Regions from separate parts of the Dongia soli genome, predicted to be linked through region 1. Evidence: predicted binding sites of a transcription regulator. Region 1 holds the regulator's gene; the other holds the start of a gene.
What was found. Region 1 encodes LexA, which represses DNA repair genes until DNA is damaged. Its sites were predicted from a motif close to ATGTTCTANTTTGGTTC; they were not measured.

Region 1 (5,596 bases):
AACGCATGGCCAAGGTCGGGGCACGCGCCTTCCTGGTCGGCGAATCCCTGATGCGCCAGGCCGACGTGACCGAGGCGACCCGGACATTGCTCGGCACCCATGCGCCGCGTGCAGCCTGAGCCAGGATCTACCGGACTGAAGTGATGAGCGGCTTTACGCATTTCGATGCCGAGGGCAAGGCCCGTATGGTCGATGTCTCCGACAAGGCCGAGACGGAACGAAGCGCCACGGCCAAGGGCCGCATTCTGATGCAGCCCGAAACCGTGGCGCTGATCCGCGCTGGCGGCGTCAAGAAAGGTGATGTGCTCTCGGTCGCACGTCTGGCCGGTATCATGGGTGCTAAAAGAACACCCGATCTTATCCCGCTGTGCCATCCCCTTGCGCTGAGTTCGGTTAAGGTCGATCTGACGCTCGATGAGGGCAACAACGCAGTCGAGATTACTGCTACCTGCAAATTGGTCGGCCGCACGGGCGTCGAAATGGAAGCGCTCACGGCGGTCTCCATCGCTGCGCTGACGGTCTATGACATGTGCAAGGCGGCGGACCGCGGCATGACCATCACCGATATCCGCCTCACGCATAAAAGCGGTGGGAAATCCGGCACCTTCGAGGCCGCGTGATGCTATCGGTCGATGAAGCCAGGGCCCGCATTCTCTCTGCCTTCGAATCACTCGGCACCGAACAGGTCGGGTTGGAAAATGCGCTGGGCCGCGTGCTCGCCGAACCGGTGGCGGCGCGCCTAACCCAGCCAGCCAAGGCCGTTTCGGCAATGGACGGCTATGCCGTGCGCAGCACCGATCTGGGCGCCCAGTCGGTTTCTTTGCGCGTCACCATGGAGATCCCGGCCGGCCATGCGCCACAGCGGCCGATTGAAGCCGGAGAAGCGGCCCGTATCTTTACCGGCGCCATGCTGCCGGAGGGGGCCGATAGCGTCGTCATCCAGGAAAACGCGATACGTGCTGGCGATACCGTTGCACTGACGGATCCGCGTTTTCGCAATGGCCAGCATGTCCGCCAAGGCGGCCTGGATTTTAAATCCGGAGATATCGGCTTGTCGCCGGGACGCTGCCTCACCGCCCGCGACATCGGCTTTGCGGCGGCCATGAATTGGCCGTGGCTCACCGTCACCCGGCGGCCGCGCGTCGCCATTCTTTCGACCGGCGATGAATTGGTGAATCCTGGCGAGGCCTTGTCGCCAGGCAAGATCGTGGCGTCCAACGGCTATACCCTCGCCGCCCTCGCAGCCGCAAGTGGCGCCCAGGTGCTCAATCTCGGCAATGCGCCCGATCAACCGGAGCGTCTCTCGGCCATGATCGATGGCGCGCGTGGCTGCGATCTTCTGGTGACGATCGGCGGTGCGTCGGTTGGCGACTATGATTTGGTCCAACGGATCCTGCAGGAAAAAGGCATTCAGCTCGATTTCTGGAAAATCGCCATGCGGCCGGGCAAGCCGGTGATGTTCGGTCGGCTCGGTGATTTGAAGGTCATCGGCCTGCCCGGCAATCCGACATCGGCTCTGGTGACGGCGCTGCTTTTCGTGCGCCCGGCCATCGCTCGCATGCTGGGTCAGGAGGATCGGATAGCAACCGAATATGCCGCGCTTGGCCGCGACCTGCCGGCGAATGATCTGCGCCAGGATTATCTGCGGGCCAGCCTGACGCGCGATGAGGATGGTCGCCTGATCGCCACGCCTTTCAACCTTCAGGACAGTTCACTGATCAGCCTGCTCGCCAAGGCCGACGCGTTGGTCCTTCGTCCGCCCCATGCTCCCGCCGCAGTTACCGGTAGCGAAGTCGAAATCATCCGCTTGGGCGGGGGTGCCGTCAGCCTTTAGAGGCCTCCAAGGCGGCCTTGACCTTTCCCCGGAACTAAACTAGAACATACCATATGTTGTTGCTTTGTTCTCGGAGTCCAAACGACATCGAAGGACGACGCGCTCAAGAGTTACATGCTAAAGGGCCGACAAAGGAGCTCGAATGCTGACGCGCAAACAGCGGGAACTGCTGCAGTTCATTCAGGAACGGCTGGCCGATACCGGGATCTCCCCTTCCTTCGATGAAATGAAGGAAGCGCTTGGGCTTAAGTCGAAATCCGGGGTGCATCGGCTGATCACCGGACTGGAGGAACGCGGCTTCATCCGGCGCCTGCCACACCGCGCCCGCGCCCTGGAAATCATGCGGCTGGCGGAAGATCAGCGGAAGGCGCCGGTCGCTGCGAAGCCGGCCAAGGAAGAGCGCGTGAAGGACGACCGCCGCGGCTTTGCTCCGAATGTCATCCATGGGGATTTCACGCCGTCGATCTCCGGCGCCGTCGTCGCCTCGGCCAGCCAGACGGTGCAGTTGCCGCTTTATGGCAAGATCGCGGCCGGTACACCGATCGAGGCTTTGCGTGACAATGCCGCCGGCATCGATGTGCCGCCGGCTTTGCTCGGTCGCGGCGAGCATTACGCCCTTACGGTTGAAGGCGATTCAATGGTTGATGCCGGTATCCAAGATGGCGATACGGTGGTGATCGAACGCTGCGAGACGGCCGAGAATGGCACCATCGTGGTGGCCTTGATCGACAATAATGAGGTGACCCTGAAGCGACTGCGCCGCAAAGGCGATTCAATCGCCTTGGAACCGGCCAACCAGGCGCATAAAACCCGCATCTTCGGCCCGGATCGCGTCCGTATCCAAGGTCGCCTGATCGGATTGATGCGCCGTTATTGAGGTAAACGGGGCCGTCGGCAACATCCGACGGCCGGTTTGCGACGGCTCAGGCTTTAGTCGCCGGCATCGTCACCACCGGGCGGGTCTTCGTTCTCCGAAGCCATGCTGCCTGATGCCGACCGTTGGTCTTCATCAATACCGATTAGCTGATAAGCGGACCAAGGGCGCTTGCCAATCGATGCGGCAACACTGTCGATTTGAACTGCGCCGTTTTCAATCCTCAAGGTCATAGCACCGGAGCTTCGAAAGATCCGGCGGTCGATTATTGTTGCTGCATTCCCAGGCGGGCAGCGGACCCAGCGCTGGGGCACGATGATCAGATCCGCCGCGGTACAATCGACTGGACTTGGAACGCGGCCCAGGTCGAAGAAAAAGCGCCGCCCTGCGATCTCACCTTCACACATGTCAGGATAGCTGCAGCTAATCCAGTTCTGTGTCGTTGCCAACTTTTCGAAGGTTGCGCTCTTATCCTGCCCGACACGTCGCAGCCACGTCTCGCGAACCAGCTTTTCGCTGCGATTGCTGGAAACGCCCAATTGTCCATCGGGCCCTCGCATTGCCAGCAACCGGCCCGATGCAGAAATAAACACATCCGGCACTGGTTGGATAAAGATTGAAATCACCATCAAGGCAAAGCCGGCCAAACCCAGTGCGCGTGCTTTTCCTTTGCCCAAGCAGAGCCACAAAAAGCCGGTCGTCGCGGCAATGAGGCCCCATGACGGCATGGTTGGAATCGCCGTGACCGCTTGCGGCCAATCCTGCACCGTATGAGCAACCCATAAGACCGCCGCGCAGCCCCAGCCAAGGACATGGAGGGCCGGTCCATCTAGCCCCAACGGCATGAGCAATAGAGCGATGACCGCCGCCGGCATGATCAGGAAACCGGTGATTGGCACCGCCAGCATATTAGCGGCAATGCCATAGAACTGCAGACGATTGAAATGATAGAGGCCGAAGGGCGCTGTGGCGAGGCTCGCCGCCAGGCTACTCAGCACCATGGTCGCGAGCCAGAATAACCCTTGGCCACCATAAGATAGCACGCGTCCACCAATATCTGCCGGCGGCGCAGTCACGCGGCGGCGCAGTGACAGAAGCGGTTGCCGGAGAGCATCGAAAACAGCGACCAGAGCCAGCACCGCAGCGAAAGACATCTGAAAGCTGGGGCCGATCAGGCTTTCGGGCTGCCAGAGCAACAGCATGATCGCCGACCAGGCAACCAGGCGCAGGGAAATCGGCGAACGGTCCAGCAAGATGGCACCGAAAACGATGCCGGTCATGATGACGGAACGCTGCGTCGGCACGGTTGCCCCGGCAAGGATGGCGTAAAAGAAAGCGCCCGCGAGCGCCATGACCGCCGCCCATTTCTTGATGGGGGCTCGCAAGGCGAGCCAGGGGAAAAGCGCCAGCAGGAACCGTGTGGAGAAGAACATCAATCCGGCCGCCAGGCTGATATGCAGTCCGGAAATGGACAGCAGATGAGCCAAACCGGAATCTCGCATCGCATCGAGATCTGCCTTGCGCAACGCCGTTTGATTACCGACGACCAATGCAATCGCCAATGCACCAGGCGGCCCCGGCAGGACAGCGGAAATACGATCGCCAATCCTCTGGCGCAGCGTATCCGCCCAATCGTCGTAGGTGTCAAAAAAGCTGGTCGCTTGTCGGCCTTCAGCAGATTCCTGCTTGAAGGCGCGGAAGGCAAAGCCGGTTCCATCCAGGCCATCGAAGAATGCCTGGCGGCGGAAATCGTAAGCGCCTGGTGCCGGAGGCGGCGAAGGTGGACGCAAATCAGCCCGCAGCCGGACCCAATCGCCCGGAACGATATCGCCAACGGGACGCAGAACCGTGATCCGCAATGAAAAAGGCTCTGCGCCGTCATCTTCCGCATCGTGCCCGAGAAAAGCCGGCGACAGTGTCAGACGCAATCCGTTCGGCAACGGCTCGGTCCTGGCAACACGGCCGCTGACATAGGCGCCCGGCAGATCTTCGGCGAGCATATGCGGGGTTGCTGATAAAGTGCGATAGGTCATGTCGGCAAAGCCGAGGCAAAGCACGCCAAAAAACAGCGCTGGCCAGAATAGGATGCGGGCATGTGCGGACAGACCGAAAAAGATGGCGCCGCCAAAACCCAAGGCACAGAAGATAGCGGGCAGCCAGAGCGGCGGTTCAACCGGCAAAGAGAAGTAGCAAGCGATCCCACAGCCGAGGACGACGGCCAACCAGCACGGCCAGTTTTCGCGCTGGGCGACGATCTGGCCATGGCCTATCGCCAGCAATGATACCGCGCGCATGATGGCTGAAATCCTCCCGCCAAAGCTGTAGCAAATGCGATCCAGTCGCGCCACAGCCAGTTGCCACGCCCGGGCAAAAATATGCTAAGACCGTCGCAATCCTTCACCTGACAAAGCATGATCCCACCCATGACCGTCGTTACCCGTTTCGCCCCCTCACCCACCGGTTTCCTGCATATCGGCGGTGCCCGCACGGCCCTTTTCAACTGGCTTTATGCCAAGCATCACGGCGGTGTCTTCCGCTTGCGTATCGAAGATACCGACCGTGTGCGATCCACCGAAGCTGCCATCGAAGCGATCATCGATGGTTTGAAATGGCTCGGTCTCGATTGGGACGACGAAACGGTGTTCCAGTTTGCCCGCGCCGGGCGTCACGCAGAGGTCGCCCATCAAATGCTGGCGGCCGGCAAAGCCTATTATTGCTATTGCACGCCCGAGGAACTGGAGCAGATGCGTGAGGCCGCCCGGGCGGCCGGCAAACCCATCCGTTATGACGGTCGGTGGCGAGATCGAGATCCCAAGGACGCGCTGGCCGGCGTCAAACCGGTGGTTCGCCTGAAGGCGCCCACCACGGGGGAAACCGTCCTGACCGAT
Region 2 (5,596 bases), 140 kb from region 1:
GCCCAGCTCGCAAAGTTTCAGCGCATTGGTTGTTGTCAGCGCCAGCGGTACATTGCCGGCCACGGTGCTCATGCCGAGGATCTCAATCTCCGGCGAGCTCATCGCCAGGAGGATCGCCGCCGCGTCGTCAATGCCCGGATCGGTATCGAAAATGATGCGATGCGTTGCCATTACTTGGTCGCTCAACCCTTGCTGCCGGTACGCTTCACCTTGCGGGGCGTCAGATAGGGCGCGAGATACTGTCCGGTATAGCTGGCAGCGGTATCGGCGACGGTTTCCGGCGTACCGGTGGCGACGATACTCCCGCCCTTGTCGCCGCCTTCGGGGCCGAGATCAATGATCCAATCGGCGGTCTTGATGACCTCCAGATTATGCTCGATCACGACAACGGTATTGCCTTGATCCACCAGTTGATGCAGCACCTCCAGCAGCTTGCGCACATCTTCGAAATGCAGGCCGGTGGTCGGTTCATCAAGGATATAGAGCGTGCGGCCGGTGGCGCGGCGCGACAATTCCTTGGCCAGTTTGACACGCTGTGCTTCACCGCCGGACAAGGTGGTCGCCGCTTGACCAATGTGAATGTAGCTCAGGCCGACCTGCTGCAGCATCGCCAGCTTGTCGCGGATCGCCGGCACCGCTTTGAAGAACTCGACGCCTTCCTCGACCGTCATCTCCAAAACGTCCGCGATGGACTTGCCTTTAAAAGTAATATCCAGGGTTTCGCGGTTGTAGCGCTTGCCCTTGCATTGGTCGCATTGCACATAGACATCGGGCAGGAAGTGCATTTCGATCTTGATAACGCCATCGCCTTCGCAGGCTTCGCAACGGCCGCCTTTGACATTGAAGGAGAAACGGCCGGCCTTGTAGCCGCGGGCCTGGGCTTCCGGCAAACCGGCGAACCAGTCCCGGATCGGCGTGAAGGCGCCGGTATAGGTCGCCGGATTGGAGCGCGGCGTGCGGCCGATCGGCGATTGATCGATATCGATGATCTTGTCGAGGAATTCGATGCCCTCGATCTTGTCGTGCTCGGCCGGATGGGTCCGCGCGTCATGCAGCCGGCGGGCGAGGGCGTTATACAGCGTCTCGATCACCAGGGTCGATTTTCCGCCCCCCGAAACGCCCGTCACGCACGTAAAGGTGCCGAGCGGAATATCGACGCTGACATTCTTCAGATTGTTGCCGCGAGCTCCGACGATGCGCAGCTGCGCTTCCTTGCCGGCCCCTTTTCGCCGCTCGCTCGGCACCGCGATCTGTTTCCGGCCGCTGAGATACTGCGCCGTCAGGCTGTTGCTTTTCATGACTTCGGCCGGGGTGCCTTCCGACACCACTTCACCGCCATGGATGCCGGCTGCCGGTCCCATATCGATCAGGTAATCGGCGCTGCGGATGGCATCTTCATCATGCTCGACTACCAGCACGGTATTGCCGAGATCGCGCAATCGCTTGAGGGTTGCCAGCAGCCGGTCATTGTCGCGCTGGTGCAGGCCGATCGAGGGTTCATCGAGCACATAGAGCACGCCGGTCAGGCCTGAACCGATCTGTGAGGCGAGCCGGATACGCTGGCTCTCACCGCCCGAGAGCGTGGCCGAGGCACGGCTCAGCGTCAGGTAATCGAGACCCACGCTGTTGAGGAAACCAAGCCGTTCATTGATTTCCTTGAGAATGCGATAGGCAATGTCACGCTGCTTCGTCGTCAGTTTCTTGTTGAGCCCGCCAAACCATTCGCCCGCCTGGGCGATCGACATATCGGTCACCTGGGCAATGTTCAGCTTGTCAATCTTCACCGCCAGCGCTTCCGGCTTCAGGCGCTGGCCGCCGCAAGCCTCGCAGGGACTGGTCGACTGGAAGCGGCCCAGTTCCTCCCGCACCCAGGACGAATCCGTTTCCCGGAAGCGCCGATCCATGTTCGTTATCACGCCCTCGAACGGCTTGGTGGTCTTGTAGCTGCGCACACCGTCATCGAAGGTCATGGTGACGGCTTCCTCGCCCGAACCGAAGAGGATGATGTCGCGGATCTTCTTCGGCAGCTCTTCCCAGGGTTTTGTAACGCTGAACTTGTAATGCCGCGCCAGGCTGTCGAGCGCCTGCATGTAATATTGCGATGAGGAATTAGCCCAGGGCGCGATGGCACCTTGGCGCAGGCTCTTACCCTCATCCGGCACCACCATGTCGGGATCGAAATAGAGCTTGTTGCCGAGGCCATCGCAGACCGGGCAGGCGCCGAAGGGATTGTTGAATGAGAAAAGACGCGGCTCGATTTCATCGATCGTGAAGCCGGAAACCGGGCAGGCGAAGCGGGCCGAGAACATAATGCGCTCGCCGCCTTTATCGGCCGGATCGGCGTAGAGCAATCCATCCGAAAGCCCGAGCGCCGTTTCCACACTGTCCGCAAGGCGCGTTTGGATACCGTCGCGCACGACCACGCGGTCGACCACGACTTCGATATCATGCTTCAGCTTTTTGTTGAGCGTCGGCACCTCATTGATCTCATAGATCGTGCCGTCGACCCGCACGCGCTGGAAACCGCGCTTCTGCAGATCCTGGAACTCCTTTTTGTATTCGCCCTTGCGGCCGCGTGCGATCGGCGCCAGCAGATAGAGCCTGGTTCCTTCCGGCAGCGCCATGATGCGGTCGACCATCTGACTGACCGTCTGGCTTTCGATCGGCAGGCCGGTCGCGGGCGAATAGGGGATACCGACCCGGGCATAGAGCAGGCGCAGATAATCATAGATCTCCGTCACCGTGCCCACGGTCGAGCGCGGATTTTTGGACGTCGTCTTCTGCTCAATCGAGATGGCCGGCGAAAGGCCCTCAATGGAATCGACATCCGGCTTCTGCATCAGTTCCAGGAACTGCCGGGCATAGGCGGAAAGCGATTCGACGTAGCGCCGCTGGCCTTCGGCATAAATCGTGTCGAAGGCGAGGGAGGATTTGCCCGAACCGCTGAGACCGGTAATCACCACCAGCGAATCACGCGGGATATCGACATCGACATTCTTCAGATTGTGTTCGCGGGCGCCCCGTACCGAGATTTTCGCGCCGTCTACTGCCTTCGCCATGCCTGATCCGATCCTTCAAACCCGCTGGTCATACCGGCTTCCGGGAGGGTTCCGGCCGCCGGTCGGCGACTATCGCCGAAAAAGAACAAAAGTGGAAGATGGCCTGATGAGATTCGGGCCGCACTGAGGTAATGTGAGGCATGCAGAATTAGGCTAAGGCCCGGAAATTCACGGCTTTTCCGCCTAAATACCGGTAATCGGCCTGTACGTATCTTTGCTGCTGACTTTCACCGGCCATCAGTGTTAAGTCAGCCTCATAAATGGAAACCATGACAACGCAATTCCAGACAGGGCAAATCAAATGGCAGGCAGCGTCAATAAAGTCATCCTGATCGGCAATCTGGGGCGGGACCCGGAAATCCGCACCACCCAGGACGGAACGCGGGTCGCCAACCTGTCGATCGCGACCTCGGAAACCTGGCGAGACAAGGGTTCGGGCGAACGGCGCGAGAAGACCGAATGGCACCGGGTGGTGGTGTTCAACGATCGCATCGTCGATGTGGCCGAACGCTATCTGAAGAAGGGCGCCACGGTCTATATCGAAGGCCAGTTGCAGACCCGCAAGTGGACCGACCAGAGCGGCGTCGAGAAGTACACGACCGAAGTCGTGCTGCAGAAATATCGCGGCGAACTGACCATGCTCGGTGGCCGCGGCGAAGGCGGCGGCATGGGCGGCGAGCCTGATTCCGGTTACGGCAATGGCGGCAGTGGCTATGGCGGCGGTAGCGGGGGCGGTGGGTTCGGCGGCGGCTCGGGCGGTGGTGGCCGTTCCGGCGGCGGCGATCTCGACGACGATATTCCGTTCTGAGCTTCGGCAAATCCATGAAAAAGGCCGGAAGGCAATCGCTTCCGGCTTTTTCTTTGCCCGGAGGTTCTACGAGTTCACGGATGCGTGCGCCATAAGGCGACGAAATTCTGCAATTCCGCCGTATTAAGATCCGAGATGGCCCAGAGGGTCATATCCTTTTCCTGCCAGTGAATAATGTTATAGCCCGCTCGCTCCAGGAGTTGTGGGGGCTCGGAAGCTCCGTCAGCCGGCCAGACCAGGACATTGATCAGATGCTGCCCGCCGCGATAGACGAGGGCCGCAATCTCGCGGTTCTTGAGATAATCCAGCCGGCCGCCTTCCAGCGGGAAACCTTGATCGGCGAGGTTCTTAATTGGCGGCGCGAAATCGATTTTGCCGTCGAACCAAGGCTTCACATTGTGCTGATTGTTGGAGGCGATATCGACCAGATGGCCGGGCTGAAGCGAGCGGATATGGTTTTCCATGACCAGATCGGCAATATCGCCGGAGGGGACCGGCTGGATCAGCATGAGCACCGCAACGGTCGCGACCGCCGCACCGAGGCCGAATCCGACCAAGGACCGCCACCAAGCCAAAAGGCCGCCAGTCCCCGTCGCACTGGGCCGCGGATGTGTGACGACCGGGACCATGCCGGCGACGGCCAATTGCCGGTCGAGGCGGCGACGCAAGGCGTCCGAAGCAGAATGATAAGTCGCTCCCCTGCGCAGGGCATTACGAGTGTCCGACAATTGTGCCCAGGCTTCTCGGCAATAGGGACAGGTTTCGCGATGCGTGACGAGTGCGGCGGATTGCTGAGCATCAAGCTCCCCGTCGAAATCGGCTTGAACGAGCAAGACCTTGTCGCAATTTTCCCTGGTACTCATGATACAGACGCTCCGGCCGAAGCCTTGCTCAACAATCTCCGGGCTCGCCATAACCGCGACATGACTGTGCCAATCGGTGCTTCGATGATCTCGGCGATTTCCTTGTAACTCAGTTCCTCCAACTCCCGCAGGATCACGCATTCCCGTAATTCCAAGGGCAGTTGTTGTAGCAGCGCGTCGATCTGGCGCTGCGCTTCGCTACGGATCAAGTGGACTTCCGGATCGTCCGCCGGATCGGCGAGCTCGGCATTCTCACCTGCTTCCTCGGCATTCTCGCCCAGTCTCACCAGATGAATGCCCCGTTTCTTCTTCAGGGCGCCATAGGCGGCATTGCGGACAATCTGCAAAAGCCAGGCGCGGGCATTTGTGCCCCGGAAGGATGGGAAATAGGAAAAGGCACGCAACAAGGCCTCCTGCACCACATCTTCCGCATCGGTCGGATCGCGCAAAATCCAGCGCGCTAAATTATGCGCCGCGTCGAGATGCACCAGGACTTCAGCCTGAAAACGCTGAGAGTCTGGACGGCCGGCCACGTTCAGGACCCGGCCGTGAGATAACAGTTACCGATCGGTGTCGGCAGTGATCTGCATATGAACATGTCTGACCCAGTTCACTTGGTCCTGGACGATTAGATCATGCGGCGCCTCGATTTATTCTCGATCGAGAGTCAAAAAATGCAAAAAAAACAAGAATAAAATTCTCTCCCGTTTTGCAGAATAACGCCGGTACCCGGGTGATCTCCGTCTTTAGCAGATCCAACAGTGGATCGGATGCGGGAGGCTGGAGATGAACGAATCTGTAACATTTGATGCACCGCGGAGCTCGGACGAACGGCAAGGCACAAACCGGCGTGGCTTTCTGAAGTG

Region 2: the regulator LexA is predicted to act here: its motif matches at 3,143-3,159, upstream of uvrA (excinuclease ABC subunit UvrA).

What each region holds. Positions count from the first base shown of each region.
Region 1 covers NZ_JAXCLW010000002.1:608,896-614,491, reverse strand. Annotated here, with positions in the region: gene trpC (indole-3-glycerol phosphate synthase TrpC) at 1-119, shown strand, start outside; gene moaC (cyclic pyranopterin monophosphate synthase MoaC) at 144-620, shown strand; gene SMD27_RS09330 (molybdopterin molybdotransferase MoeA) at 620-1,834, shown strand; gene lexA (transcriptional repressor LexA) at 1,977-2,711, shown strand; gene SMD27_RS09320 (ComEC/Rec2 family competence protein) at 2,765-5,002, opposite strand; gene gltX (glutamate--tRNA ligase) at 5,132-5,596, shown strand, end outside.
Region 2 covers NZ_JAXCLW010000002.1:753,057-758,652, reverse strand. Annotated here, with positions in the region: gene SMD27_RS09990 (nucleoside hydrolase) at 1-186, opposite strand, end outside; gene uvrA (excinuclease ABC subunit UvrA) at 183-3,059, opposite strand; gene ssb (single-stranded DNA-binding protein) at 3,361-3,867, shown strand; gene SMD27_RS09975 (anti-sigma factor family protein) at 3,942-4,730, opposite strand; gene SMD27_RS09970 (sigma-70 family RNA polymerase sigma factor) at 4,727-5,263, opposite strand.